DNA from 2 places in the Paenibacillus borealis genome. Region 2 is predicted to be linked to the other one. Evidence: riboswitches for the same ligand, from Rfam matches in the RefSeq annotation. Region 2 holds a riboswitch; the other holds the start of a gene.
The links. Region 2 has a riboswitch for S-adenosylmethionine ahead of PBOR_RS28945 (methionine ABC transporter ATP-binding protein). Riboswitches for the same ligand answer to the same signal wherever they lie in the genome.

Region 1 (15,021 bases), 3.7 Mb from region 2:
AGCGCCGCCGAAAATTTGTGCCTTCAACGCTTCAACACCCTGGTCGAATTCGTGGTTCCCCAAGGTTCCCACATCGAACTTCATCATGTTCAACCATTCAAGAGTCGGCTTGTCACGCTCCATGGAGGATACCGGAGCAGAAGCACCGACGGAGTCTCCGTTGTGAACCAGCAGGGTGTTATCGTATTTGGCACGGGCATTCTTCAGGTAGGTTGCCAGAATCGCTGCAGTTCCTACAGGCTTGCTTTCAGTGCCCACAGTTACAAAGGATGTCGTATCCAATTGTCCGTGAAGGTCATTGATGCCCAGCAGATGGACTTTGACGCTTCCGCTAAGGTCGAGATTGTAAATCTCGTCGCCCCGGAGATTCTGGGTTCCGGTATCGGTAATATTATCATGTTTAGGAAGTGCATTCTTAGCCTTAGGTGAAGAAGTAAAGGTAACCTTGACATCGCCTTTGATCGGAGCAATCGACCAGTTATTATCGGCCGGATGGTTAACGTTTCCTGCTTCCTTGATGTAATCCATCAGAATCTGACGATTTTCTTCCAGTGTATCCAGCACCATCGTAAGACCGGCAGCGCCTGTTTTGACACCCGGGAAATTTCCGCCGCCGCTTGCCCGGTAGTTGTTGGTAACTACGATGAAGTCCTGATTCATATCCAGCGGCTTGTCATCATAGGTAATGGAGGTAACCCGCTCAGAAGTGAGGTCATTCACCGTACCGTCAGGCTTGTATCTTGCATTTTTAGTAACATCAATCGTGTATTTAATACCGTCGATAACGTCGAAATTAAATACGGAGAATGCGGAGTTCAGCAGCGGCTGCTCCGTAGTCACTGCAGGATCAATGCGGTTATAGGCACCAGCACTCATTTCAACCCATTCTTTGACAGTCTTACCCTTGACCTTAATGGCCTTGAGCGTATTGTCATAGAGATAAAGGTCGCTTGCGCTGCGGATAGTCAGATCCCCTGCTTCAATCTCGGTATACTCATCCGGGTTATTGCGTCCGGCCTTGAAGGGTGCGCCAACACTCAGGATAGGCATTCCCTGGTAGGCAGTCAGGTTAGGATCACTATTGATCAGCTTCTCGACATAGTTTTTCTGGGCATAGGTTACGATCTGAACGGTCGGATCATCCTGCACCATAGCGAAAAAGCTGTTCATCGGCACATCTGTACGTCCAAGCGGTTGATTTACATAAGCAACCGTAGCCTGGTGATCTGCGGCAATTGCTGCATCCAGCTCAGCATCCGGCTCTACGTTGGCGATATTTACTTTGTTCTCCGTTCTGTAGATCGAACGGGTGGATGAAACCGAAGCACTCTTGTCCACCATAAAGTGTCCGCTCCGCTGAGGGTCAGGAACGATTGCCAGGTCGATCAGACCCAGGTTAGCGCCGCCGAATCCCGCCTGAACGGCTGGAACATTATTGATCTGGCCTTTGGCGTTATCGATGCCGGGCAGCGCCGCCTTACCGTCAGAAGTCTTGAACGATGCGTCCAGCGCTTCCAAAGTCGCAGCCGGGAATACCTTATGGGTATGCGAGAACGTAATGGCATCAATACCTGGCACCAGGCTTAGTGCTTTGATGTCATTTTCAGATTTGGTTCCGGGTATTGCATTGTTATCATATCCGGTATGCGCCATCGCAACGATAATATCCGCACCGTCTTCCTTCATCTGAGGAATGAATTTAGCGGCCGTTTCAGCGATGTCCTTAGTAATGACTTTACCTTCCAGGTTGACCTTGTCCCAATCCATAATCTGCGGAGTAACGAGACCAATCAGGCCGACCTTAACATGTTGGGTAGCGCCATTGCTGTCGGTAACTGTCTTGTCGAGTATTTTATAAGGAGTGAAGTAGTTCGGGTTATTGGAATCATCCTCGTCCCCGTCTACGGCATACACATTCGCATTAATAAAAGGAATGTCCGTATACTCATATGTTGCTGAAGTGGCAGAGGTAATGCTCTCCAGATAGGGAAGTCCATAATTGAATTCATGGTTGCCGAGTGTCGCAGCATCATATTTCATGGTATTCAACGCTGCAATCATCGGATTCTTCTGTATAGTCTTGCCGTCTGCATCAACCTGCTTCGAAGCATACGTACCCAGAGGTGTACCCTGAATCAAATCTCCGTTGTCGAGCAAAAGGTTGTTTAAACCTGCCTGTGCAGGGTCCCCTACTTCAGTTCTGGCCTGCTTCACCAGCGTTGCCGTCCGGTCCAGTCCGACCGTCAGAGACGGCTGGTTCTTAAAGTAATCCCAGCCCATCGCATTGGTATGCACATCTGTAGTACTCATCAGCCGCAGGTTAATTGCACCTGACGCAGGTTCAGCTGCTGCCTTCCCGGCTCCCAGTACTGAACCGGCAACAACTCCGCCCAGCACCTGTGCTGTAATCACAGTGGTAGCCAATATTGAAGCAATAGGCTTATTCCAACGTTTTTGTACCATAGAATCTTATACCCTCCCAGTTAATCTCTTTAAATTGACCGTCAAAGCGTAACATATCGCCACACTTCCATCTATCAGACTGGGTTAACTAGAATAAAGAGTTATGTAAAAGTATAATATGGATGATTTACCCAATGTAAAAACCAGGCTTTATTGCGGGACTATTCTCAGGGTTCAATTCCTGTTGCATAACCATATGACGGATATGAGGTTTTTTACAATTGTAAAAGGAGGGTTAACTATGGACGAGGGAAAGAACACACATGAAGAATTACTTTGGATCAAAGACGGGAACCGGAACAAAAGCCGGAAGGATATCCGCTGGTTTAGGGAAATGCTCACTTTTGATACTATACGGGTATGCGAAAATCCGAATTCAATTGGCTTACACGTAGCTAATGCTAACGTTACCGGTGGAATAGTTGCTAGATCAACTCTCTCGGGCAAGATAAATAGCCCTCTTACACCTAATATGTGTAGAAGGGCTATCTTTCACACTTTTACTAAATCTCAAATACGATTTCATCCCCTATCTCACTCTTCTTGAAAGGGTTGATGTATTGTGTGAACCTAAATTGCAATCCTGAAGCATTGTCAGGTAATGCGGGGGAGACAACGTATTTATAAGAAGCATGATCAGATCTGCTCCCCCCACTAGTCATGCGGGAGTCATATTGTTCGCTAATATAGAGCTCATAGTGGCTATGTTGATGGGATTTGAAATCATTCTCCGGCTCATTGTCCCAATCTATATTAAGTGTCAGTACACTTGCATTTGTGTATTGCCGTATAGAAGTCAGAGTATAGAAGCGCTCCCTATCACGACTGACTTCAGGATTGGAATGTGTTGTCTGAATCCCGATGGTTCAATCGTTGGTTTATATTGTTTTTCATTCATCATACTTCCAAATAACGATTTTAAGAAATCCTCATAGAGTCCGTAAGTCTCTGACCATTTAGAAATATACTCAAACGGAGGATAACCTGGATTATTACCTGAGATTTCCTTCCTCTGCTTGATCAAAGAACAAATTTCTTCATCAATACCGGTAATTCCTTCATCATAGTGATCTGTTGGGCGTTCAAATGATATTCGTTTCATCTTCAGCCTCCCATAAGCTTATTTAAGTGATTTCACAATCAGATATTAACATATAATTGATTGTATGGATAATTGAACCTTTTCCAGACGACAACGAACGCATATTCAATTGAATAAAGGTTGTAGTTAAAATAGTAAAAATAAACGGGTAAAAACTACATAAAGTGTAGTTTTTACCCGTTTTTACCCATTTTTACCCTAGCAGGGCTAACACCGTATCAGGTGTCGTTCTACCCTCTAGTTCTGCATGATGAAGTCATTGTCAATCTTAGCATTGGCGTCCTCGAACGTCCGCAGGATGTCATAACGCGTGTTGCGCTGCGCCGGGATCTTGCCTGCTTCGCGGATCAGCTGGGTGATTGACTCAATGTTGACCTTGTAAGTTGCACCCGCGGAGGAAACTACGTTCTCCTCGATCATCGTGCTGCCGAAGTCATTACAGCCGTATTGCAGGGAGAGCTTGCCGACCTCAGGGCCCATCGTGACCCAGGAGGACTGGAAGTTCTTGATATTATCAAGCACCAGGCGGCTGATCGCCACGGTCTTGAGGTATTCTTCCGGGGTCTGCCGGTCCAGCTTGAGGTTCGTATTATCCGGCTGGAAGGTCCAGGAGATGAAGGCCAGGAATCCTTCGGAGTCGTATTTGTTCGCAATGCACTCGTCCTGGGCTTCACGGACACGCAGCAGATGCAGCGCCCGCTCTTCCATACTCTCGCCCAGACCGATCACCATCGTGGCTGTCGTGTTCATGCCGATCCGGTGTGCAGTCTGCATAACATCCATCCACTCCCGCCAGGAGCCTTTGAGCCGGCTGATCTTGCGGCGCGTGCGGTCATCGAGAATCTCCGCTCCCCCGCCGGGCAGCGAATCCAGGCCGGCGGCGTGAATCTCACGCATGACCTGTTCCAGCGGCAGGCCGGATACCTCGACCATCTTCATGATTTCCGCCGGTGAGAACGAATGCATCGTAATTTCCGGGAACCGCTGCTTAATTCCGCGCAGGATATCCGTGTAATAGCTGAACGGCAGATTCGGGTTCGTGCCGCCCTGCATCAGAATTTCAGTCCCGTTCACGCTGATCGTCTCGGCTATCTTCTGATAGATAGTTTCATCGGGAAGCACATACCCTTCCTCTGAACCGGGTCTGCGGTAGAAAGCGCAGAAGCGGCAATATACATCACATACATTGGTGTAGTTAATATTGCGGCCGATCACGAATGTAGCCAGCGGGTCCGGATGCCAGCGCTTCATGATAATATCCGCAGCAGCGCCCATTTTCTCAATTTCATTGCTTTCGAACAGCCGGATGGTGTCTTCTAATTGAAGACGTTCACCTTTAAGTGTCTTATCCAGAATAAGATCAATTGCACTCAACGTTCGCAGCCTCCTCTTAATCCTATGAAGTATAGTAGATGAATTTAATTTAAAAAATAAACAAACTCGTTCTCCCATCGTATCACAATCGGATGAGCTTGAAAAATCTTTCGCCAAATAAAACAGCAGCACCCCGATGGCGCTGCTGTTCCATGTATACTGTGATTCTATCTGGCTGCTTAGGTCGAACGACGGCTATTCCAGCTCAGTACGCGCGGCTTCCAGTGCCTGTACCAGATCTGCGATCAGATCGTCCACATGCTCGATGCCGACCGAGAAACGCAGCAGCCGGTCATCCACGCCAACCGCATCGCGGATTTCTGCCGGAATATCGGCGTGAGTCTGCACAGCCGGATAGGTCATGAGCGATTCCACACCGCCAAGGCTCTCGGCGAAGGCAATCAGGCGGATATGGCGGAGCAGCGGCTCTACAGTTCTGGCATCCTTCACCTTGAAGGAGAAGATTCCGGTGTTGCCGGAGGACTGCCGGTTCTGGATTTCATACCCCGGATGATCCGGCAGACCCGGATGGAAGACTTCGGCAATGGCCGGATGCTCCAGCAGATAACGGGCGATAGCCAGCGCATTACTCTCATGCCGCTCCATGCGCAGGGCAAGTGTCTTCATCCCCTTCATCAGCTGGTAGCTGTCGTTCGGGGCAAGTACGGCGCCCAGTGAGTTATGCAGGACCGCCATTTCAGCGGACAGCTCCGCACCTTTGGTTACAATCAGACCAGCCAGCACATCGTTATGTCCGCCCAGATATTTAGTCGCACTATGTACGATGATGTCTGCTCCAAGCTCAATCGGACGCTGGAAGAACGGGGTGAGCAGTGTATTATCGACAATGGTGAGCAGCCCGTGGTGGCGGGCCCATGTACATACCGCTTCGATATCCGTAATCATCATCAGCGGATTCGTAGGTGTCTCAATGAATACGCCTTTGGTGCCCGGCTGGCGCGCTGCTTCCAGAGCATCCAGATCATTCGTATCCACATAGGAGGCGCTGATGCCGTATTTGGAGAGAATCCGTTCCAGCAGGCGGTAAGTTCCGCCGTACAGGTCCAGCGAGACAACGAGATGATCACCTTGTCCGAACAGAGCAAACACAGTGGTCAGTGCAGCCATACCAGAGGCGCAGGCGAAGCCGGCATCGCCCGATTCCAGCGCCGCTGCCGCGTCTTCGAGTACTGAGCGGGTAGGATTTTTGGTGCGGATATAATCAAAGCCCGTGCTCTGTCCAAGTCTCGGGTGACGGAATGCCGTCGCGTTGTAAACCGGATAATTAATTGCCCCTGTGGCGGGGTCCTCCATTGAACCAATCTGTGCCAGTCTGCTCTCAATTTTCAGTTTCTCGTCCATTTCCATTGCCTCCCAAAAGTTTTGTATAGCGTACACAACCTGATCATTCTTCGGCAAAACTCGCTTCGGAAGCATAGGCTATGTGTTGTGCGCGTAAACTTTGCTTCTATATTTAAATAAAGCTTTTAAATAAACGCTCCGATATCGTAGGGTGTCTCCTGGTATACATAGTAATTGAGCCAATTAGCGAATAATAAGTTGGCATGGGCGCGCCAGACGGCCGGTGGGGTACGCGTCGGATCATCTTTTGGATAATAGTGCTTCGGAATCTCTATATCCATGCCTTTGGCAATATCCCGGTCATACTCCCATTTCAGGGAGAACGGGTCATATTCCGAATGTCCGGTCACAAAAATCTGCTTGCCGTCATGCGTAGAGACCAGGTATACCCCGGCTTCCTCCGATTCCGCCAGAATCTGCAGATCCGGATTGTTCTCTATATCTTCGCGGGAGACATCGGTATGACGGGAATGCGGCACATGGAATACTTCGTCGAAGCCGCGCAGCAGTTTCACATTATTATGGCTCAGCGTATGCGGAAACACTCCAAAGCATTTATCCGGCAGACTCACCTTGCGCACGCCGAAGTGGTAATACAGCCCTGCCTGCGCGGCCCAACAGATATGCATGGTCGAGGTTACATTCTTCTTGCTCCATTCAAAAATCACTTTCAGCTCTTCCCAGTAGTTAACATCCTCGAACTCCATCTGTTCTACCGGAGCACCGGTTACGATCAGGCCGTCAAAACGGCGGTCGCTGATCTCATCAAAGGTTGTGTAAAAGCTCTTTAAGTGCTCTGCCGAAGTATTCTTCGAGGTATGGGAGCTGGGATGCAGCAGAACAACGTCCACCTGAAGCGGCGAGTTCCCGATAAGGCGCAGCAGCTGCGTTTCAGTGGTTTCCTTGGTCGGCATCAGATTCAGGATGGCGATCCGCAGAGGACGGATATCCTGATGAAAGGCATGGCTTTCATCCATTACAAATATATTCTCACCGGATAATATTTCTTTGGCCGGAAGGCTGTCGGGAATTTTAATAGGCATTGCTGTATTCACTCCTTAACTGAAATTAGGTTCCGCTTGGCGGTAAAATGTCTTGCTGAGCAACGAAAAAAGACCTTTCCCGGGCGAGAAAGGTCATATATCTGCAGTCATATGCGCCTCTCTCATCTGCCAGAGAACTTCCGCCGGACGAATAACGTCCTGCAAAGCTTCCGCAAGAATTAGCACCGTGCGTTCACACGCCGGTTGCCGGGTTTCATCGGGCTAGTCCCTCCACCTGCTCTTGATAAGATTTAGCTGTATTCAGTTGGGTTATCCCAAAGTATCCGAAGATACTTTTCTTAAAATTCACTTTAAATCATGAACCTCCTTTTCGTCAAGTCCATACAATGCTTAAGGGGCCCGGAGAATGAAAAGAATTTCTCTTGAAAGAGGCATACCCCGGCGTTATACTAGACAAGTGTTTCAACCATAAACGGCGAAAAGAAGAGGTGAGAGAAGAATGGAAGGCGACCCGGGCTCGCGAATAAGCGTGCAGAAAGAACAACCACACAGGATTAACATCAGCTTGCCGGCGGCGGGGGCAGTTCTTCTTCATGCTCTCGGACCGTCTTTTGGCCTTCATCAATGATTGTACCACCGGCCAAGCTGATTTTTTCTCTGTGCTTTAATTAGCATATCCCTGGAGAAGACCAGGGACAGAAGGAGTGAATCAGATGAAAATCCGGCTGGTGAACGCAGGGGTTTTTACGACTATTGACAATATTGAGGATACACTTACCGCACCCGCTGAGGGTTTCTACTGGATTGATGCAGATGTTGAGGATCTCGTGGAGCTCCAGCCTTTGTACAATCTGCATGATCTGGCCGTGGAGGACTGTCTCAGTGAAGAGGATCAGCGCCCGAAGCTGGAGATTTATGAGAGCCATTATTTCATCGTAGTTAACAGCATCCGGTTTGATGACGAGGAAATCTTCCTCCGTGCGCTCAACGTATTCCTGGGCAGACATTTCATCATTACCGTTACGAAGCAGAAGATCCATGAGCTGCGCGTCCTGAAGCCCATCCTGTGGGAGCAGGAGGTCAGTGAACCGGACCGTTTCCTGTACCTGTTAATCGACCTTGTGGTTGACAACTTCTTCTCCGTCGGTGACCGGATTGAAGCGCGGATCGAGAAGCTGGAGGAGGATATCCTCATGCACACCAAGAAATCGCATCTAAGCGAGATCATCGGTCTGCGCAGTGAAATTCTCTGGCTAAAGAAGATGCTCGGCCCGCAGAAGGAAGTTATCAACACGCTCAACAAGAAAGACCTCCGCCTGATCGACGATCAGCTGCAGAAGTATTTCAGCGATATCTATGAAAATGCGGTCAAGATCTCTGAAACCTTTGAAACGTACCGCGATCTCATGGGCAACTTACGTGAAGCTTATCAGTCCAGTATCGCTAACCGCGCCAATGAAATTATGAGAGTATTTACGGCAATTACTACAATATTCATGCCGCTGACCGTCATCACCGGAATCTACGGCATGAACTTTGACAATATACCCGAGACCCATTCCCAGTACGGCTATTATGGAGTCATCGCCGTTATGGTGACGCTCGGCTGCGGAATGCTGGTGATCTTCCGCAAGAAGGATTGGCTATGAAACTGGGCGGACGAATACGCAGGACGAAGGCACCGGATACCTCAGGGTATAGGGAAGCCTTCGTCTTTTTGGTAAATGGCGGCCACAAAACTTACATATGTCCGGCTGCACCGGTATCCATGCCGGCAAACAACCGCTCCGTATCCTCGCGCTTGCACAGCTGGCGCTCCGGATTCATGACTGCAGCAGCTCCGGAGGCGATGCCGAACTGAACGGCTCTGCGCAGCGGCCAGCCCCGTTCCAGACTATACACCAGCCCGGCTACCAGACTGTCGCCCGCGCCGACGACGCTGAGCACGGGAACTTCAGGTGCCCGCAGGTGCTCACAGCCGTCTCTGGTAATCAGCAGCGCCCCGTCCCCGCCGAGTGAGACGACTACTACTTCCGTCCGCCCTTCTTCAATCAGCTGCAGCGCGGCTGCCTTTACTTCCTCATCACCGGATATAGCATGGCCCGACAAATCTTCAAGCTCACGGGCGTTCGGCTTCAACAGGTAGACTCCGGCATCAGCTGCAAGCTGCAGCGCTTCCCCGGAAGTATCCACAATGACCCGTGCCTTCCATGGCTTCGCCGCTTCAATGACACGCGCATAGAAATCAGCGGGACAGCCTGGGGGCAGACTGCCGCTGGCTACGATATAAGCCGGCTTGTCCGGCAGCGCCGTTAATTGCTCCAGACACTCCTTCCAGTCCCCTTCGATGAACCGCGGGCCCGGCATATCGAACCGGTACTGCTGCCCGGTGGATTCCTCCACGACAATCAGATTCTCCCTTGTCTGCCCGCTAATCGGAATCTCCTGGTGCCTTACGCCCTCCTGTTCCAGCATATGGTGCAGCAATTGTCCGTGAAGTCCGCCCGAGGCATACAGTGCCAGGGAATCCCCGCCCAGCCTGTGAATCGCCCGGGACACATTCACACCGCCGCCGCCCGGTTTATAAGACGCCTCGCGGCAGCGCAGCTTATGATCCGGGACCACCTGACCTATGCCCGTACTGGCATCGACACTTGGATTAACCGTCAGCGTTACTATCATCTGTCTCACTCCTTTATTAACTGCATACAGGTATAGTAACGCTAATTGCCCCTTTCTCCTAATAACCTGCAAGACACTGCCGCTCGCAGATAAAACCCTGCAGCGCGCTTCCTCTCTCGCGAAAGGAAAAGCAAGCTGTGCAGGGTTAATCCGGGGAAGAACGCTGCTTCTTACAGATTCGTAGCCAGTCCCAACGCGGCCGGCTGCTCCCGGCGGAAGCGGATACGGATCAGCCGCAGACGCTCATAGTACATATCCAGGCCTTCAGCAGGGGAGAAGTCCTCGCCATAGGCTTTGTAGAGTACCGGCTTCAGGAACGTATCTCCGATCAGTTCATAGGCTGTCCATATATTGTTCAGTTCCTGGGAAGTAACTTCACTGAGTTCAAGAGCAATGAGCTTCTCGACGGAATAGCCGTCCTTCTCCAGCTCTTCTACGGCTTCGAGGACTTCGCGTCTGGAGACTCCGCTGAGCCCTTTGAGCTGCTCCATGCCTTGTCCGCCTTCAATGCCCTGAAGCAGTACACGCCGCAGCCGCAGCCGCTCCAGCTGCTTCTTGTATTTGAGCTCCTTCTGTTTGTACAGCCACGAAACAAAGCTCTCTTCGTCGATCGAATCACTTACCCAGCCCAGCGGATATTGATGTTCACGCTGCACACCGGAGGTAATACTGAGCCAGTCGGCACCATATTGCGAGGCTTTACCTTCACCTACTCCGGGAATCTGCAGCAGCTCTTCCGCCGTATGAGGCAGAAATGCACTGATCATCCGCAGCAGACGGTTGCTGGCCAGGATATAAGGTGCCTTGCGTTCGCTGGAGGCCTTCCCCCTGCGCCAGGAGCACAGCTCCTCATAGACCGTTTCATTCCCGTGCTGCTCACTGTAATACTGCAGTTTAAGCTGCTCCTGTCCGCGGCTGCTAAGATGCTCATCTTCATGAAATACACCATCAATCAGGGGACGGTAACCGTCTCCCATCTTCATTGCCAGCTCATGCCGGTACACACACAGCATTTCACTCCAAGAACCGCCTTCATACCATAAGCTGTCGCCCATTTCCTGCTCCCCTGAGAAGTCGCGCCAGCCTAGACGCCACAGTCCCTCCTCCTCTCCAATCCACAATTGGGCAAATACTTCCTGGTCCACTCCTGACATTCTGGACAACCGGTTCATAAATACGATCTGCATATAAATCCCTACCTTCATCGTCTTACAGCATGCATGATCATTTGTGCGGACCGGATTCCCTGTCCCCGCCCGGTACCGTTTCAGCGGGAAAGATAAGAATTATTTATTGCGGGAAGCCTATAAATTCTTATCTTCGCACACAAAAAAAGCACCTCTCCCACGAAATTCGTGAAAGAGGTGCTTCCTCTTAAATGCTATACTGTTAAAACCTAGGATACCACATATTACGAAACAGTCAATGCCTTTTTACAGGACGCCCTACCGGCGGTCAAGTGCCAGCTTGGCGAGTCCAAGCGAACCTGAGAGTCCGGCGTTATCCCCGAGCTGTGGAGGGACAATATAGCTGCCGATGGCTTCATTGAGCGCCGGATGCTGCACATATCCGCTAAGCAGTTCCTGCAGCTTGGTATGGATCAGCGGGAAGAGCTGGCTCTGCTTCATCACACCGCCGCCCATCACGATTCTCTGCGGCGAGAGGATCAGCACATAGTTCATCAGGGCGTGGGCCAGATAGTGGGCCTCCATCGCCCAGGCCGGATGATCTGCCGGCAGCTCCCCCGCCGGCTTGCCCCAGCGTTTGCCGATCGCCGGGCCTGCCGCCAGGCCTTCCAGGCAATCGCCATGATAAGGGCAGAAGCCTTCATAGTGATCCTCCGGATGGCGGCGGACCAGAATATGTCCCATCTCAGGATGGGACAGCCCGTGGACCAGCTTCCCGCCGACCACTGCACCGGCGCCGATGCCGGTGCCTACCGTGATGTAGAGGCAGCTGTCCAGTCCTTGAGCAGCTCCCCATGTGTACTCTCCCAGGGCTGCTCCGTTCACATCTGTATCGAAACCGATCGGTACATCGAAATGCTCAGCCACGGCTCCTACCAGATTATAACCGCCCCAGTGGGGTTTCGGTGTCGTTGTAATATACCCGTAGGTAGCGCTGCCGATCACCGGGTCAATCGGTCCAAAGGAACCGATGCCAATGGCTTCCACTCCTTTACCGGTGAAGTAATCCAATACCAGCCCCATCGTTTCCTGAGGGGTAGTAGTCGGGAAGCTCACCCGGTCGATAATCGTCCCGTCCTCATTTCCGATTCCGCATACAAACTTTGTTCCGCCTGCTTCAACCGCTCCCAATAATCCCACTGCAGTGTTCTCCCTTCTCCGTACAATCATATTTAGTATTTAGATAATTGCGCTGTTGCTTATTAACACAGAAATTGAAACTCCGGTCCTTGTGTTAATGGCTACTCTCATGTTAAGTGCACACAAATAAGACTTAAAACGCAAGGCTTAATACTCAGACGCATTGCCGCATAAGGGCTGTATTTGCGTTAGCCTTACGGTCAATAAAGCGCTCTCTATTTTTTATTATACGTGGCCTTCAGCTGTATGACAAGCGGTTGACATACATGGCGTCAGAAAAGACGGATATAGATTTCAAGGCTGCCAGGCTGATTGTATTATGTACATCAGATTCCGTTAAAAACGTCCCATAATTGGACTCTAATGTATTTACTGCAATAGATTTCGAGCAATCTCCTATTTTACAGAAAAAATCCAAAAATCAATTGCAGGAAATACAACAGAATGTAGAAAATGGCGGATTTCCAGCCGTTTGATTGCACGAAAACCAACAGATCATTGTTGACATGATCCGGGTATCCGCGCCGCTTCCATTTGTAGTGCCAGAGAGGCTGCGACCGATGTTCAGGGCCGCTGCGCGGTGTGCTTCTGTTCCCGATACGTACGGCAGGCTTCCACCAGCCGCCCGGCAGCCGGGAGGTGGGAAGCCAAATGAATATGCGCATAAGCAGCCATAATGTTGCCACTGATGTAGCCCTCAGGATGACTGCCCCCTCTGCCTTTGCTCTCATAGGCATACGTCCGGGCTTCACCAGGAGTGTAGCTCATGCTGGAATAATGGAATTCATGGCCGCGCAGACGCCCGCCCTGCTTCAGCAACAGGCAATCGTGGAGTGCTGTCACCTCACGGTATCCGAGAGCGGCACGGCGCTCCTGCATTACGGTATGTGCCGGAATGATTCCGGCCATCTCATGCACAGCGCCGGAGCGGTCGGTCAGGCTGCGGGCCAGAATCATATAGCCGCCGCATTCCGCATACAGCGGCATTCCGTCTGCAGCTGCAGCTCTTAAGCCGTCCAGGAAGAGCGAATTCGCTGCAATCACGGCTGCGAATTCCTCCGGAAACCCGCCGCCGATATAGATTCCATCGGCTTCCGGGGGGATTCCCTCTCCGCTCAGCGGGCTGAACGTAACCAGCCGCGCACCCGCCCGCACGAGCAGCTCCAGATTATCAGCATAATAGAAATTGAATGCCGCATCCCGGGCAATGGCAATGACCGGCTGCATGGGAGTGGACGCCGGCCCGTTCGTATCCGCTAGCATTTCCAGTACTGCCGGAGAAGGCAAAGGAGATCCCGCTGCCCGCGGCTGCTCATATGATGCAGGGTCTATTGCTTGCGGACAGCTCAAACCTGAAGTATCAGTTCCCTTACACGCCTGCTCTGCTTGCTCCGGTATACCCGGGCAATTCAGCCGAGCCCCTTCTGCCTGCAGCACCGTTTCCAGTACCGGTGGGTACTGCAATGCAGGCGCAGCAGCAGCAAGCTCCAGCAGCCGCTCCAGATCGGTGCCTTGCGCCAGCAGACCGGCGGCATGTTCGAACAGCGGCTCCAGCTCTCCGCGCTCTACTGCCGGAAGCAGCCCCAGATGGCGCTCCGGGATATCAAGGCCGCCGTCCCGCGGCAGCCAGCCGATGACCGGAATGCCGCAGGCCGCTTCAACCGCTGCCCGGACCATCCGGTAGTGCCCCTCACTGCCGCAGCGGTTCACGATAACCGCAGCTATCCGCACCTGCGGCTCCAGCTGCTGAAAGCCCAGGACAATGGCCGCAGCACTGCGTCCCATACTGCGGACATCGACTACAAGCAGCACCGGACTGTCCGTCAGGATGGCGATTTCGGCCGTTGATCCGGTGAGTGCAGTGTCCTCTTTGCCGTCATACAATCCCATTACGCCTTCAATGACCGACAGGTCCGCCTCCTCCGATGTGCTCAGGAAATACTCCTGCATATAGCTGCTTGAGGTCATCCAAGAATCCAGGTTGCGGGAGGGGCGGCCAGTAACTGCACTATGATATGCGGGGTCGATATAGTCAGGTCCGCATTTGAAGCCCTGAACCTTCAAGCCGCGCCGGGCAAACGCCCGCATCAGTCCCAGCGTGACTGTCGTTTTGCCGGACCCGCTGCCTGTGCCCGCCACTACAAAGCGGGGGCGTTTCTGCATTAAAGGCTCCCGGTCCTTCATTTCATTCCATGTCTCACTCACCGCTTCTCCCCCGCTCTAATCCGCAAAGACAACCCGCGCTACGGCGATTGTCACATTTCCGTTTTTTTGCTTACTCTGCAGTAGCGCCTGCGCGCCTGAAGACAACAATGCAGCAGGCTCACAGACTCCGTACGCTCCGGTCGCTCTGAATACTACCTCCGAAGGATTGTCCAGTACGATTGTATTCAGCTGATCCGGTGAGTACAAAACCAGCTCCCAGCCGTATTTGGCACACAGAGCCAGCAATCCGGCCTCGTCGCCCTTTATTCCGGCAGTCGCCACATTCCGCACACTGTATAGCGATAGCCTCAGTTCTGCCAGCGTATGCAGCACTACAGCTTCAAGCTCCTCCGCAGAGGTTCCGCGGTTACAGCCCAGCCCAAGCACCAGGCTGCGCGGACGATACACTACAGAGCATTCAGCTAGTGCAGCTTCCTCCGGCTCCTCACCATCCGTCAGCCGGTCACTCACCACAATTGCTGCGCTGAAGCTGAAGCCGCTA
Region 2 (15,021 bases):
TCCACGCTCGCCAATGAAGGTGTGCGCATCAAGCCGCAGCTGGTCAGCAAGATAACCGATTCTGAAGGCAATGTTATCAAAAAGTTTGAGCGCGAGGTGCTGGATGAAGTAACGACCTTTGACCAGTCCTTCTGGAAAGAAATCAAACAGGGCATGAACAGTAAGGTTACGGCATTCACTGATTTCCCTTATGATTTTGCCCGTAAGACAGGTACCTCTCAGCAGCTCGGTAAAGGCGAATTACGTGATAACGGGGTATTTATTGCTTTTGCCCCGCGTAATAATCCTAAGTTAGCAGTTGCCGTGGTTATTCCTGAAGGAGGGTTTGGCTCCAACAGTGCCGCGCCGGTCGCGCGTAAAATATTCGACGCTTATGACTGGGAGTACGGGCTGGATGGCAACCCGAAGAAAAATGTGAAAACAGCAGATCCGGCTAGTGGAGATGCCGAAACTAATTCGGAAGGAGCAGATACTGCGGCAGGAACTGCCGGAACGACAGGAACAAACTGACGAACCGCCGGAGGCCTGATTGACAAATACACAGCTGCTCCCGACCGGGAGACATACAAGAATGGAGGGGTGGCAAATGACTGCCAAATACCGCCTGCTTGCATTGGATATGGATGGAACCCTACTGAATGATGAACAGAAAATTACCCCCAAAACGGTGGAATGGATCAAAAAAGCGATGAATGCCGGTGTACATGTCTGCCTGTCTACCGGACGTTCCTCGCGGAGCGCGATGCCTTATGCCGTACAGCTCGGCCTGGAGACCCCGATGATTATGGTGAACGGAAGTGAAGTCTGGCGCGCCCCGGGCGAGCTGTACCGCCGGTCCCTGATGGACGTGGAACTGGTCAGACAGATGTATAAGATTGCGGAAGAGTTCGATATCTGGTTCTGGGCGTATTCCGTGGATGAAGTGTACAACCGGGACACCTGGGACGGCGAAATTGACAGCCGGGAATGGCTGAAATTCGGTTACTCCACCGAGGATAATGATATCCGCCATAAGCTGCTCATGCGTCTGCAGGAGCTGGGCGGGCTGGAGATCACCAATTCCTCGCCGTTCAACCTGGAGATTAATCCGCAAGGCGTCAACAAGGCATCCGGCATTCTGGAAGTCTGCAAGCTGCTTGGCATTAACATGTCCCAGGTTGTGGCCGTCGGCGACAGTCTGAATGATCTGGCGGCGATCCAGCAGGCCGGATTCGGTGTAGCGATGGGCAATGCCCAGGAGACCGTTAAGCAGGAAGCCGATGCTGTTGTGGCTACGAACAATAATGACGGGATTGCGGAAGTGATCCAGAAGTATATTTTGACGGAGGCCGGAACCTCGGCCGGTAGAATATCTAAACAGGCTTAGTAGATGTAGTAATGAGTTTGGAATTATCAAATTTTTTATAGCTTGATCTGAAAGACAACAATTGGTGGGAGTAACGGAGGGGAAGTTTGAAACTGTAGGAGCGGTAGCGACCGCCTGAAAGCTTTCCGAAGGAAAGCTCGCTTCGAAAGCATCAGCAGTTACCGGATTTCCACCGCGCAGAGCGGTATTAATCAAGAAATCTGGGGACAACAGCGGCCGGAAGTTCAAACTTTCACCGCAGTTACGACCAACACCATTAGAGAATTCCAGATCATATGAAGTTATCTATCCAAAACAAAACTTGAGGAGTTGAAGGAATTGACGATCCTGGGTTGGATTCTGATCATTGCTTTGTTTGCAGTAGGGCTGGCAGGAGCGGTATATCCAATCCTGCCGGGCGCGCTGGCGATTTATCTGGCCTTCTTCGTATACGGCTGGTTCTTTTCCTTCCACTCCTTCGGCGCCTGGTTCTGGATTATCCAGACACTGATTGTAGTGGTCCTGTTCGTTGCTGATTATGTGGTCGGGGCCTGGGGAGTCAAAAAGTTCGGCGGCTCACGGGCGTCTGTCATCGGCAGCACGATCGGCCTGATTATTGGCCCCTTTCTTATTCCGGCCTTTGGTCTGCTGATCGGCCCGTTCCTAGGGGCCTTTGTCGGTGAGCTGATTGCCGGCTCTAAGCCCGGCAAGGCGGTCAAGGTCAGCTTCGGCTCCTTGCTGGGGCTGTTCAGCAGCACCGTAGTTAAGATCATTCTGCAGATTGTTATGGTCGTCCTCTTCTTTATCTGGATCGGACGGTATTAAATTTATTGTGAAGAAGGCGAAACAGCTTGTCCACCAAGAAAGAATCTTTTGTTAAAGGCACGCTTATTCTGGCTGCGGCTGCACTTGTGGCCCGCATCCTTGGACTTGCCCAGCGGGTTCCGCTGGAACATTTATTCAATGATATAGGGAATGCCTCTTTTACACAGGCTAACAATGTGTATCTGCTGCTCCTTCCGCTGGCAACCGCCGGAATACCCAGCACGCTAAGCAAAATGGTATCAGAGCGTTATGCGCTGAACCGTCCGCATGAAGCACAGCAGGTATACCGTGCCGCCCTTATCTTTGCAGCTGTTGTAGGTGTTGTAATGAGTACAATACTGTACATAGCCGCTCCGTATTATGCGGAGTATACCAAGGTTCCTGAGAGTACGCTGGCAATCCGGGCGATTGCCCCGGCACTGCTGCTGTTCCCCGCGATCGCAATGATGCGCGGTTATTTCCAGGGGCGCAATAATATGATGGCCGGAGGCATCTCACAGATTATTGAGCAGATTGCCCGGGTATCGACGGCAATTCTGCTGGCTTTTATTCTGCTGCGCCAAGGCTACAGCAACACATGGATGGCTGCAGGAGCTTCTTTCGGCAGTGTGCTCGGAAGCGTCGGCGCTTTCGGTGTCATGCTGTATTATGCGATGAAAATGCGCCGCAGCGAGGAGCAAATTGCTCTTTATGAATCGAACGAGGCTCGCCTTCCGTTACTTGGCATCTATAAAGATATCTTCAAGCTGTCCATTCCGATTGTATTATCTTCGATCACAGTACCTGTTGTGAACTTTATCGATACTTCCTTTATTGTACCGCTGCTCAGCGGCCGGATCGGAATGGAGGAAGCTACCCGGGCGCTCGGAATCTTCGGCAGCCGGGCACAGAGTATAGCGGGTATTCCGCCGGTGCTCTCCATCGCGCTTAGTACATCGCTGATTCCGATTATTTCAGCCGCGTACGCGCGCAAAGATGAGCAGCATCTGAAGCGCCAGGTTACCCTGGCCATGCGTATTTCCATTCTTACCGGCACACCGATTGTACTCTCTCTCGTTGTGGCGGCATATTCTGTCAATGGACTGATCTTCAGCAGTCTGGATGGCAGCGGTATTGTAGCGATGCTGACGCTGGGCACTATTTTTCAAATAACTATGATGACCACGAATTCTATTCTGCTCGGGATGGGCAAATCGCGGATCTCTATGTATTACGTGCTTGCCGGGATTATCGTGAAATTCGCTTCAAACTTCCTGTTCAGCCAGTTGTTCGGCATCTATGGCATTATTGGCTCTACTGCACTGTGCTTCGTGGTCATAACACTGCTTAATCTGCGGATGCTCAAAAAGATTGTCCCCTTCGAAATTCTCGGCAAACGCTGGGGTGGCTTCTCAATCGCTGTGCTCGCTTCAGCCGGAATCGGTTATGGCCTGAACGAAGCGGGGATTATGCTGACTCATCTGATGCCGGCACGTGTGGCTTTCCTGATTACTTGTCTCGTTGTTGGAGCCGCCGTGGTTATTGTTTATCTGGTGCTGTTGATTGTTCTGGGAGTGCTGAGCAGCCAGGAAATCTCGGGTTATCCGCGTCCGCTGCGTAAATTGCTTAATCCTTTAATGAAGCTGCAGCCAGCTCATGTGCGTGCAAACGAATAATGATGTGATCATTGTCTTAAATTGTCTTTTTTATTTGACTTATTCCGTACATTTTGCTTCACTTAAAGAGAAGATATGCAAGGTAACGGTTAATGAGAAAGGATGGTCAATAGATGGACAAAATTAGTTCTCCTGCTGAGTTTCAGGTGTCAATACAATCCCCGCGTTTAACGGTTGCGGTGTTCAAGGCGGATTGGTGCTCGGATTGCAAATTCATTGATCCGTTCATGCCGGATGTGGAACAGGAATATAGTGACCGCCTTACACTCGTGGAAGTGGATGTCGATGCAGTAGGCGACGTCAGCCAGGAACAGAATATTCTGGGCATTCCGAGCTTTGTCGCATATACCGATGGACGGGAACTGGTCAGATTCGTGAATAAGCTTCGCAAATCCCGTGAGGAAATTGAGAATTTCCTGAATACGGCTTTGGATGTGTATCTCAGTATCCACAAGTAATGAAGCAGCACCGCTTTCGCCCTACCCGAGCAGAAGCGGTGCTTTTTTCTAGAAATAATAGGCTCTGCGGGCGCACTCATTTACACTAATTCATTCCTATACTATGCGGGTGATAACATTGACAACCCTTCAATTGAAATGGCTCAGCTATATAACCTGCCTCGTTATGTTTCTGGCGCTGCTGGGTGGAGCGGTGGTAACCAAAACGGGTTCGGGACTGGAATGCGGGAATGAATGGCCGCTGTGCAACGGAAAGCTGATTCCGGCTTATACAGTAGGCTCCCTGATTGAATACACCCATCGCCTGTTCAGCGGGCTTGCGGGTCTGCTGTCAGTGGCATCCATGTTTGCGTTCTGGCGTTATGCCCGTAAGCGTAAGGATTTGCTCACCTATGCCTTGTTAACCCTAATTTTCGTAGTGGTGCAGGGAGGAATGGGAGCGCTTGCGGTAATTAAGTCGCAGTCTGCTGCAGTGATGGCTTTGCATATGGGATTCTCGCTGATCGCCTTTGCCAGCTCACTGATGCTTGCGCTTGGAGCCAGACGGATTTGCCTGTCCGGGGAAGAAAATAGCGGTGCAGGACGCAGAGTTAGCAGGGGCTTCCGTAACTTAACCTGGTTTACTGCGTTATATTCTTATATGGTCGTCTATATTGGAGCTTATGTAAGCCACACCGACTCACAAGGGGGCTGTTCAGGCTGGCCGCTGTGCAATGGCGAATGGATACCGGAGCTTTCTGGCGGAGTGGGCATTGTATTCATGCACCGGATTGCGGCGGCGCTATTGTTTCTGCTGACTGCTCTTCTGGGACATCTGGCCTTCTGGAGATATAAAGAGCTGCCGGAGCTGAGGGCTCTGGGTGTTGCCGCAGTGCTGCTCTGCCTGATGCAGGTATTCAGCGGAGCTGCTGTTGTTCATACGCTGTATAACGAACGGCTGTACATATTTACCGCGTTGTCGCATATTTTGCTGATTGCCGGTTTGTTTGGGGTTCTGTGTTATATGAGTGTCCGTGTCTGGCAGTTAAGCGGGACGGACAAGAATCGATGAATCGATAAGATTAGGACCCGGTTCGAGGAGGAACGCTTAGTGGGATACGGTAATTTGCGACAATGGATCGAACAGCTCCGCAGAGACAAGGATCTGGCCGTGATTGATGCTCCGGTTGATCCGGATCTGGAGCTGGCCGAGATTCACCGCCGGGTGGTTAGTGAGGAAGGGCCGGCACTGCTGTTTACAAATGTGCAAGGAACGCCGTTCCCGGTTGCGACCAATCTGTTCGGTACCGTCCGCCGGGTGAACAAGGCCTTTGGGACCCGCCCGGAGCAGTTAGTGAAATCATTGACGGCAGCCATGGAAACGATGCTTCCGCCTTCGGCTGCCGGACTTTGGAGAGAAAAGGGCCTGCTGCTTGACCTGATCAGAGCAGGAGCCAGGAATATACCGCAGGGTGAAGCGCCGGTACTAGGCATCTGCCGCAGCAGTAACCCGCTACAGGAATTACCCCGAATTACCAGCTGGCCTAAGGACGGAGGGCCGTTCATTACCCTTCCCCTGGTCTATACAGAGAGCATAACCAACCCCAAAGACCATAATCTCGGATTGTACCGGGTTCAGATTCATGATGACAGCACTACCGGCATCCATTGGCAGATCCATAAAGGAGGCGGCTTCCATCACCGCCAGGCGGAGCTTCTGGGGGAGACCCTTCCGGTCTCAATTTTTATCGGCGGGCCTCCTGCCCTTATTGCTGCTGCTGTTGCCCCTGTTTCAGAGCGGATTCCTGAACTGATGCTGGCATCGCTTATGCTGGGCGGGAAGCTTCCAATGGTGCAGGACCCGTTAGGCGGCCACCGCATTCCGTCAGAAGCAGAATTCTCCATCCGCGGACGGGTATCGCCGTTTGAGCGGAGACCGGAAGGCCCTTATGGCAGTCAATCCGGCTATTATTCGCTGCAGCATGATTTTCCCGTGATGCATGTGCAGCGGATGTGGCACCGGAAGGATGCGATTTTTCCGGCCACGATTACCGGCAAACCCCGCCAGGAGGATTATTATCTCAAGAATTATCTGCAGCGGCTGCTGGCTCCGGCCTATCCGCTAATGATGCCTTCAGTAAAAGCACTGTGGGCGTACTCCGAATCTGGCTCGAATGCCTTGGCTTCGGCAGTTATCAGGGAGAGCTATCCGCGTGAGGGGCTGGCTTCTGCTTTCCGTATTCTGGGGGAAGGCCAGCTCTCCTTAACGAAATTCCTGCTCCTGACGACTGAGCCGGTTGAGCTTACGGATTTCCCCAAACTACTGGAAACCGTGCTTGAACGCTTTAACCCGGCATCCGATCTGGTGATCTTCGCCAACACCTCTATGGATACCCTTGACTATACCGGCCGTAAACTGAATCATGGCAGCAAGGGTGTAATGATGGGCACCGGCAACCCGGTGCGTGAGCTGCCCAGAACCTATACAGAGGGTCTGATTCCAGCAATCACCGGCGCCGTGCCCTTTTGCGGCGGATGTTTAGCTGTTTCCGGAGCATCCTATGTAGAGGACCCAGAGCTTCCTGTCAGGCTAGCCGCTTCCTTCAAGGAGAAAGGCACAGCCTGGCCGCTGATTGTTCTGGTGGACGATGCTGCAGAAGCGGTGCGCACACAAACCTCCTTCCTGTGGACAGTGTTCACCCGGTTTAATCCGGCGGATGATATTTATGCGGAGACCCATATACTGCGTAACGCAATCAGCTATTCCCTGCCGATTGTAATAGATGCCCGGATGAAGCCGGGGTACCCGGAGGAGCTGGTTCCGAATGAGGAGACGGTTGAACTGGTGAACCGGAACTGGAACCGTTATTTCCCTCTTGTTTAGATCTTAAGTATTCTGAGGAGGACAAATATGCTGCGGACATTACTGGGAGAGCCGCCCCGCGAGAACAGCGGGGTACTGGCCGAAGCCATGGACAACATGGCGAAGGTCGCCTCCATGCTGCGCAAGGAGATGAACGCACATGAAGACCGTGACCATGAATACCGCAAGCTGGAGATATGGACACGCGGTCTGATCTCATCGCTGGACGAGCTGGAGCAGAGCTGGTTCGCCGCCGCCTTTTTCCGCAAGTCGGTGGTTGCCGGTTATATGGATGATATGTCGCCCATGGAGCAGGGAGAGTACGCCAGGTATGTGTTCTTTTATAAGGACGGCTTTATCCGGGTGTTCTCCCTGCTGGACAAGCTGGGTACGGTCCTGAACAATCTGTATGATCTGAATACAGGTAAAGTCAAAGCACATTTCTCTTACTTCACAGTGCTCCGCCAATTTCAGCTGCTGCAGGCTCACAATCCGTTGGCTAATGAGCTGGAGAAGATCAGGAACTCTTACCGCCAACCGGTAGAGAATCTGCGCAAACGGCGCAATGCCGAGATTCACTACATGAACGCTGAGATGACGGATGATCTCTGGCAGCGCCATCAGGGGCTGCATGACAAAATCCAGCTGGAGGATCTCGACAGCCATCTGGAGGATTTGAAGCAGAGCCTGGAGATGGTGTGCAAATCTTTGTCGGCGGCCTTCAGGTACAGCAATGAGCAGTGGCACAAGAATAAAGCTGCTTCCAGCCAGCGGTCAGGGCATGTGCAGTCGTAAAAACTTACCTTTGACAAAGAACAGGAAACTTAATATACTTATGCAAGTATTTACTTCTAACATGAAAAGGCATATATAACTTCATATTTCAATCTTATCGAGAGCGGCGGAGGGATAGGCCCGATGAAGCCCGGCAACCGATTTGTACACAGCATAGCCGCTGCCTGCAAATGCCATGGTGCTAATTCCTACAATGCCGCTTGGTTTGCGGTCTTTGGCAGATGAGACGGCATTGTTTACTTCACACACACGGCCTCTTCCGATCTGCACGGATCGTAGGGGGTCTTTTCTGTTTATAAATTGCATGGAAGAAGGAGGACGGGACGATTGATAGAACTGAAGGATTTAACGAAAGTATACGGTAAAGGAAGCAAGGCTGCGACGGCGCTCTCCGGACTAAGCCTGTCGATTAAGAAGGGAGAAATATTCGGTGTAATCGGCCACTCCGGTGCCGGTAAAAGCACGCTGATCCGCTGCATTAATCTGCTGGAGCGTCCGACGCAGGGTGAAGTATGGGTAGATGGTGTTGAATTGACCTCACTCAGCCAAGGGCAGCTGCAAGAGCAGCGGCGCAAGATCGGGATGATCTTTCAACACTTTAATCTGCTCTCTTCGGCAACTGTCTATGACAATATCGCCTTTCCGCTGCGGCTGACCGGAACCTCCAAAACGGAGATCGAGCGAAAGGTTAAGGATCTGCTGGCTTTAGTCGGTCTTGAGGAACACCGGAACAAATATCCGGCTCAGCTGTCCGGCGGCCAGAAGCAGCGTGTCGGCATAGCCCGCTCGCTGGCGAGCGATCCTGATGTCCTGCTGTGTGATGAAGCAACTTCAGCGCTGGACCCGCAGACGACAGATTCGATTCTGCGCCTGCTGCTGGATATCAACAAGAAATTCCATTTGACCATTGTGCTGATCACACATGAGATGCATGTCATTCAGAGCATCTGCGACCGGGTAGCCGTCATTCATGGCGGCGGGATTGTGGAGCAGGGCGATGTTGCTCAGGTTTTTCTGAAACCGAAGCATGAGGTTACGAAAGAATTCATCCGCAGTGAAACTCAGGCTGAGGGACCGCTGCGGCAGGCGATTGATGCTGTGCATCCTGGATATACTAAAGCGGTCAAAATTACTTTTCTCGGGCAAAAGACGTATGAATCCACCCTTTCCCATGTGGCGCAGGCAACCGGAGTAAATTTCGCTATACTGCAGGGAACCATTTCGACGATCAAGGATGTTCCTTATGGTCAGCTGATCGTCCGCTTTGAAGGACCTTCCGCTGCTGTTGAAGCAACTCTTACTGAACTTGCGGCACAAGGTCTTGACGTGGAGGTGATTTCTTAATGGGCGGACTGGATTTTAGCGCTTTAAACTGGGATGAAATGCTTGATGCTACTGTGGCTACACTAAAAATGTTAGCTTTTTCAGGAATATTCACAATTATCCTTGGTTTACCGCTCGGAATTGTGTTATATTTATGGGGCAAGTCCAATAACGGTATTATCAGGGCTGTTTACTCGGTATTATCATTCATCGTAAATATCCTGCGTTCTGTTCCATTCATCATTCTGATGGTTGCACTGATTCCGTTCAGCAAATCAATTATGGGAACCTCGATAGGTGTCCTTGGAACGATTCCGGCGCTGGTGATCGGCGCGGCTCCGTTTTTTGCCAGACTTGTTGAGACAGCACTGCGGGAGGTTGACCGGGGAATCATTGAAGCGGCGCAGGGGATGGGAGCATCCACAGGACAGATTGTCATGCGTGTGCTGCTGCCGGAGGCTCGCCCGGGTCTGGTGGCGGGTGTTACGATCACGATTGTTACCCTCGTCTCGTATACCGCAATGTCCGGGATGATTGGCGGCGGAGGGCTCGGTGACCTGGCGATCCGCTACGGGTATTACCGTTATGAGAAGGAAGTCATGCTTATCTCGGTGGCCCTAATGGTAATTCTGGTGCAGCTGCTGCAAATGGCCGGCGACCGGCTGGTAAGACATTTTACACGGAAATAAGGTACGTTCATATAGAGCCTTATTCATACAAATCATACTGATTAGAGGGGGATTTACAAATGAAAAAAGTACTGCTCACATTCTTCAGCTTGACCTTGATATTGGTGCTTGCCGCTTGCGGTAACAATAACACCAATAACGCGGCTAACTCCGCGGCTACAACTGCACCCACGGAAGCTGCTGCTGCAGAACCGACAACTGAACCTGCTGCTGAGCCGGTAACACTGGTAATTGGAGCTTCTCCTGTACCGCATGCGGAAATCCTGAAAGCTATTGCCCCGCTGCTTGAAGCACAAGGCATTACGCTTGAGATCAAAGAATTCACGGATTATATCCTTCCGAATACACAGCTTGCCGAGAAACAACTGGATGCGAACTTCTTCCAGCACAAGCCTTACCTGGATGACCAGAACACCAAGAACGGTACTGATCTTGTATCCGTAACAGCTGTTCACGTTGAACCTTTCGGCGCGTATTCCAAGAAGATCAAAGCGATCAGCGAACTGGCTGACGGTGCCAAGGTTGCCATCCCGAATGATGCTACCAACGGCGGACGTGCATTGATCCTGCTGGCTAAGAATGGCCTGATCAAATTGAAGGATGACACCAACATCACTTCCACCAAAGCTGATATCACTGAGAACACCAAGAAGCTTGAAATCATTGAGCTGGATGCCGCTATGCTGCCGCGTCAGCTGGATGAAGTAGATCTGGCGCTGATCAACACCAACTATGCGCTGGAAGCGGGTCTGGTACCGACTAAGGATGCTTTGTTCATTGAAGGAGCAGATTCCCCTTACGCCAACCTGCTGGTAGCCCGTCCGGACAACAAAGATTCCGATGCGATCCAGAAGCTGGCTGCAGCCCTGAACTCCGCAGAAGCCAAAGCTTTCATTGAAGAGAAATACCAGGGCTCGATTATCCCTGCATTCTAAGCTTGAAGCTAAGCTGAACACCTAAAGTGAAGACCAGAAATGCCCTGGCATCCGGGAACGGTTGCCGGGGCATTTCTGGTCTTTTAGGAGGATGGGTAAGTTTACCGGAAACGCGGCGGGTTGATCCTGCCTGTGAAATCCACTATAATAAAAAAAATCCCGGCCTTCTCATCGGAGGCCGGGATGGTTTATGATACAGGATTAGAATACCTGAATAACTTCTTCCACGCCTTCTACTTCTTCAAGCAGGGCGCGTTCGATCCCGGCTTTAAGCGTGATCGTGGAGCTCGGGCAACTGCCGCAGGCACCCATAAGTTTCAACTTAACGATGCCGTCTTCTACATCGATCAGCTCGACGTCACCGCCGTCACGCTGCAGGAACGGACGAAGTTTATCAAGTACTTCCAGTACTTCATCGTACATGGTCGCGCTTTGTACATTCTCACTCATTTCTCAATCACTCCTTTCGTATGTTTATTATAGTACAAAAAGTTAAAAAATAAAATGGTTAGCGCAGAATAGGGAGATCATCATGAGACCAATTATAGAATTTTGTGCCAGTAATACCGGACATGGTACCGAGCAGCTCAAAAACAAGCTGGAGCAAAACCCCGAATATGATGTAGTCGAGTATGGTTGTCTGAATAACTGCGGCCAATGTTATCTGCAGCCGTTCGCCATGGTCGACGGGGAGATTATAGAAGCAGAAACCCCCGCCGGACTTGAAGAGGCGATTGAAGCCGCTATTAAAGAAGCAGAGGCATGGGACAGCCTTGAGATCGACTAAACCGCAGCCATGGTTGTCCTAACCGAAATGGCGTTTGGACATCCAGAGTACGCCGCTTTTGAGCAGGCGCGGAACACGGCCCATGACAGAGCGGCGGCCCATCAGGCCGAAGCCGGCATTTTTGCCCAGTGAACCGAGGGTTCCCTTAAGCTTGATCTTATGCAGCTTCGGCGTTTCACCCCGCCATAGTGCCTGAATAACCTGCCCCACCTGTTCTCCCTGGGCACCTGCCGCCTGTGCGCTCGGTGCGAAGGGGAGACTGGCGCAGTCACCAATAACGTACACTTCCGGATAGTCGGCTACATTGTAATACTGGCCGACAATGACCCGTCCTCCGCGGTCTTTCGGGACTTCAAGCTGCTGGACCACCTGCACCGGCTGAATCCCGGCGGTCCAGACCGTAACATCCGCAGGAATTGCCTGGGTGCCATTGAAGATGGCATCCTTTTCTACATGGGAGACGGATACCCGTCCTACGGTCTCCACATGATGCTCATTGAACCATTCTTCTACATACTGTGACAGCTTGGCCGGGAAAGACGACAATACCCGTTCCCCGCGGTCCAGAATGGAGATGTTCAGGTCAGGCCGGCTCTCCCGCAGCTCTGAAGCAATCTCAACTCCGCTCAGCCCTCCGCCTACAATGTTGACCGTTCCGTAAGGCTTCACATCGTTCAGCCGGCGGTAAGTTTCACGCGTACCGGCGAAGCTCTGAATACTGCAGGCATATTGCTCTGCCCCGGGAATGTTATGGAAATTATCCGTGCAGCCGAGTGCGATAGCCAGAATATCATAAGATATCGGCTCCCCGGTATCGAGGAATATCACCCGGCTCTCCAGATCGATGGAGCCCACCTGACCATAACGTATAGTTAGGCGGGGATGAACCGGGAATTGAATACGCAGATGATAATCCGTTACAGTCCCTGCGGCAAGTGCATAATATTCTGTTTTGATTCCCTGATAGGGCATCCGGTCAACCAGGACGATTTCCACATCATGGGGGAGATGGTTGTTAAGTAGCTGCTGAATGAGGGCAAGACCGCCGTAGCCGCCGCCCAGGACAAGTAGAGTTCTCATGCGAACCGATCTTCCTTTCAGGTATGGTGCAGGATGGGCAAACCGTCAACTATTCGTATACTTTGATTTCGTTGTAGAAAGTATCCCGTTCCACCGGAATCCGTCCGGCCCCTTTGACGAGCCAGATCAGCTCTTCGCGCGTCAGACCTTCCGGGGTCAAAGCACCTGCGGCATGGCTGATCCGTTCCTTCAGAATTGTGCCGTGTACATCTGAGGCCCCGAAGCTGAGGGCTACCTGGGTCAGCTGTGCTCCAATATTAATGAAGTAAGCCTTAATATGGTCGAAGTTATCCAGCATCAGGCGGCTTACCGCAATCGTCTTAAGATCCTCGTAAGCAGAGTTCCGGCGCATGATGCCTGCATTCTTGTTCTTAGGCTGCATCGAAAGCGGGATGAACACCATGAAGCCGCCCGTTTCGTCCTGCAGCTCGCGGATCTGCAGCATGTGGCGGATGCGGTCCTCGCGGGACTCAATGGAGCCGTATAACATAGTCGTATGTGTTCTCATGCCGATATTATGAGCGGTGCGGTGAACCTCCAGGTATTCCTCGACATTGGCTTTGTCGACACGCATTTTTTTGCGGTACTGGTCGGACAGAATCTCTGCCCCTCCCCCGGTAAGTGTCTTCAGTCCGGCGGCGCGCAGCTGCTCCAGCACTTCGCGGATGCTAAGTCCGCTGATACGGGTGAAGAAGTCGATCTCTGCCGCTGTGTAGGCCTTGAGAGTGACCTCAGGGAAGCGCTCGTTCAAGGCTTTTAGCGAATCAACATAGTACTGGAAGGGCACGTTATCATTATGGCCTCCAACAATGTGGAACTCACGTACGCCGGGGTGAATATGCTGTTCGACATATTGCACCATTTCCTGACCGGAAAGGGTATAAGCGCCTTCTTCTCCCTCATCCTTGCGGAAATTGCAGAATGCGCACCGGGATTCGCAGACATTGGTGAAATATAGGCTCATGTTTTCGATAAAATATACTTTATTCCCGTTTTTTCGCAGATTAACCTCATTGGCCAATTGCCCGATCGTTAATAAATCGTTGCTCTCATATAAATAAACGCCATCTTCCAAATTTAATCTTTCTCCGCCGCGAACCTTATCAATAATGTTCGCCATCCGGGCATCCATGTGGGGTGTTATAAGGGTAGACATATGATTTCCTCCTGAAGGTTGGCGAGGCAGCTGCATCGCAGAATCGTGTGCTAAGAAATGAGCCGGAGTGTGTCTGTTATATAAATAGAGGTTTGCTGTTGCCTCCGTGACAAATTTCCGAATTTTTACGTATATCGCTTTTCCTATTATAAACCTCTCCCGGAGGGTGAGCAACCGCCAGAAAACATAAGGGAACCCGGCATGAAATGCATAGCTGCGGTGCGTTTGTGACTTGAGGCTAAGAGAATAGTGGAGTATACTTAGTTTAAATTATAGATGTGCAAATTATCTAAACATTACCTGAGGCCTAAGGGCTGGTTGATAAAAGTGATGCTTACAATATTTTTGGGAGGTTAAAGTTATGATTAACATTAGTGAATTGGCAGCAGGTCAATTGAAGACCATGCTTGCTGAACAGGAAGTGCCTAATATGTTTCTCCGTCTGGGCGTAACTCCCGGCGGCTGCAGCGGATTCTCTTACGCCATGGGCTTCGATGATAACGAAAGTGAGCAGGACGTGTATATGGACATTGAGGGCTTGAAGGTAGTCGTAAGCAAAGACGATATCCGTTACCTCGACGGCCTGGAGATCGATTTCGAGGAATCCGGCATGACCGGCGGCTTCACCATCAATAATCCGAACGCAACCGCTACCTGCGGCTGTGGTTCGTCATTCCGTACGAAGGACGATGCCGGCAAGCCTGCGGCTGAGCCTTGCTAAGACGGAATTTTAGCACTGTAATTTGAGATAGACAGCTGAATATCAGCCGTTGATCACGGCTTCCCAACCTCTTGAATTGTGTAAGAAGTACTTTACACTTTTCAGGAGGTTTTTTATTTGGGAATAACAACTAATCAAGGTTAAAGAGATACCGGGATAATGGATAAGTATAAAATTTATGGAAAATTAATCCGATAATAAAAAAGAAACTTATATTATTAATTATAAATTACATAGGAAATATTGCTGTGCGGACAAAGGCGGGAGGGTGACATGGCGTCAACGAAGCTTATATTTAACGAAGATGAAGTCCAGCGCCTGCAGACCAAAATAGGCCAGGTAAGCCAGGACACCAACCGGCTGTATTTGCAGCTGAAGGGGCAGGCCAGCGGCTGGGGCGGAATTCCCAT

Region 1: another riboswitch for S-adenosylmethionine. It lies ahead of metA (homoserine O-acetyltransferase MetA); the one in region 2 lies ahead of PBOR_RS28945 (methionine ABC transporter ATP-binding protein).

Annotation. Positions count from the first base shown of each region.
Region 1 is NZ_CP009285.1:2,419,798-2,434,818, reverse strand. Features, by position in the region: gene PBOR_RS10160 (bifunctional 2',3'-cyclic-nucleotide 2'-phosphodiesterase/3'-nucleotidase) at 1-2,463, opposite strand, end outside; gene PBOR_RS38020 (hypothetical protein) at 3,260-3,565, opposite strand; gene mqnC (cyclic dehypoxanthinyl futalosine synthase) at 3,803-4,939, opposite strand; gene PBOR_RS10145 (aminotransferase class I/II-fold pyridoxal phosphate-dependent enzyme) at 5,135-6,301, opposite strand; gene metA (homoserine O-acetyltransferase MetA) at 6,427-7,344, opposite strand; SAM riboswitch class I at 7,464-7,595, opposite strand; gene corA (magnesium/cobalt transporter CorA) at 8,019-8,954, shown strand; gene PBOR_RS10130 (1-phosphofructokinase family hexose kinase) at 9,046-9,987, opposite strand; gene PBOR_RS10125 (HRDC domain-containing protein) at 10,158-11,174, opposite strand; gene PBOR_RS10120 (ROK family protein) at 11,433-12,314, opposite strand; gene PBOR_RS10115 (cobyrinic acid a,c-diamide synthase CobB) at 12,879-14,498, opposite strand; gene PBOR_RS10110 (cobalt-precorrin 5A hydrolase) at 14,535-15,021, opposite strand, start outside.
Region 2 is NZ_CP009285.1:6,855,336-6,870,356, reverse strand. Features, by position in the region: gene PBOR_RS28985 (peptidoglycan D,D-transpeptidase FtsI family protein) at 1-510, shown strand, start outside; gene PBOR_RS28980 (Cof-type HAD-IIB family hydrolase) at 587-1,366, shown strand; gene PBOR_RS28975 (DUF456 domain-containing protein) at 1,685-2,170, shown strand; gene PBOR_RS28970 (putative polysaccharide biosynthesis protein) at 2,197-3,825, shown strand; gene PBOR_RS28965 (thioredoxin family protein) at 3,939-4,283, shown strand; gene PBOR_RS28960 (COX15/CtaA family protein) at 4,402-5,334, shown strand; gene PBOR_RS28955 (UbiD family decarboxylase) at 5,374-7,146, shown strand; gene PBOR_RS28950 (Cthe_2314 family HEPN domain-containing protein) at 7,174-7,920, shown strand; SAM riboswitch class I at 8,012-8,148, shown strand; gene PBOR_RS28945 (methionine ABC transporter ATP-binding protein) at 8,248-9,264, shown strand; gene PBOR_RS28940 (methionine ABC transporter permease) at 9,264-9,932, shown strand; gene PBOR_RS28935 (MetQ/NlpA family ABC transporter substrate-binding protein) at 9,992-10,867, shown strand; gene PBOR_RS28930 (NifU family protein) at 11,069-11,317, opposite strand; gene PBOR_RS28925 (YuzB family protein) at 11,400-11,654, shown strand; gene PBOR_RS28920 (NAD(P)/FAD-dependent oxidoreductase) at 11,673-12,734, opposite strand; gene mqnE (aminofutalosine synthase MqnE) at 12,784-13,890, opposite strand; gene PBOR_RS28910 (HesB/IscA family protein) at 14,252-14,611, shown strand; gene PBOR_RS38215 (CdiA C-terminal domain-containing protein) at 14,885-15,021, shown strand, end outside.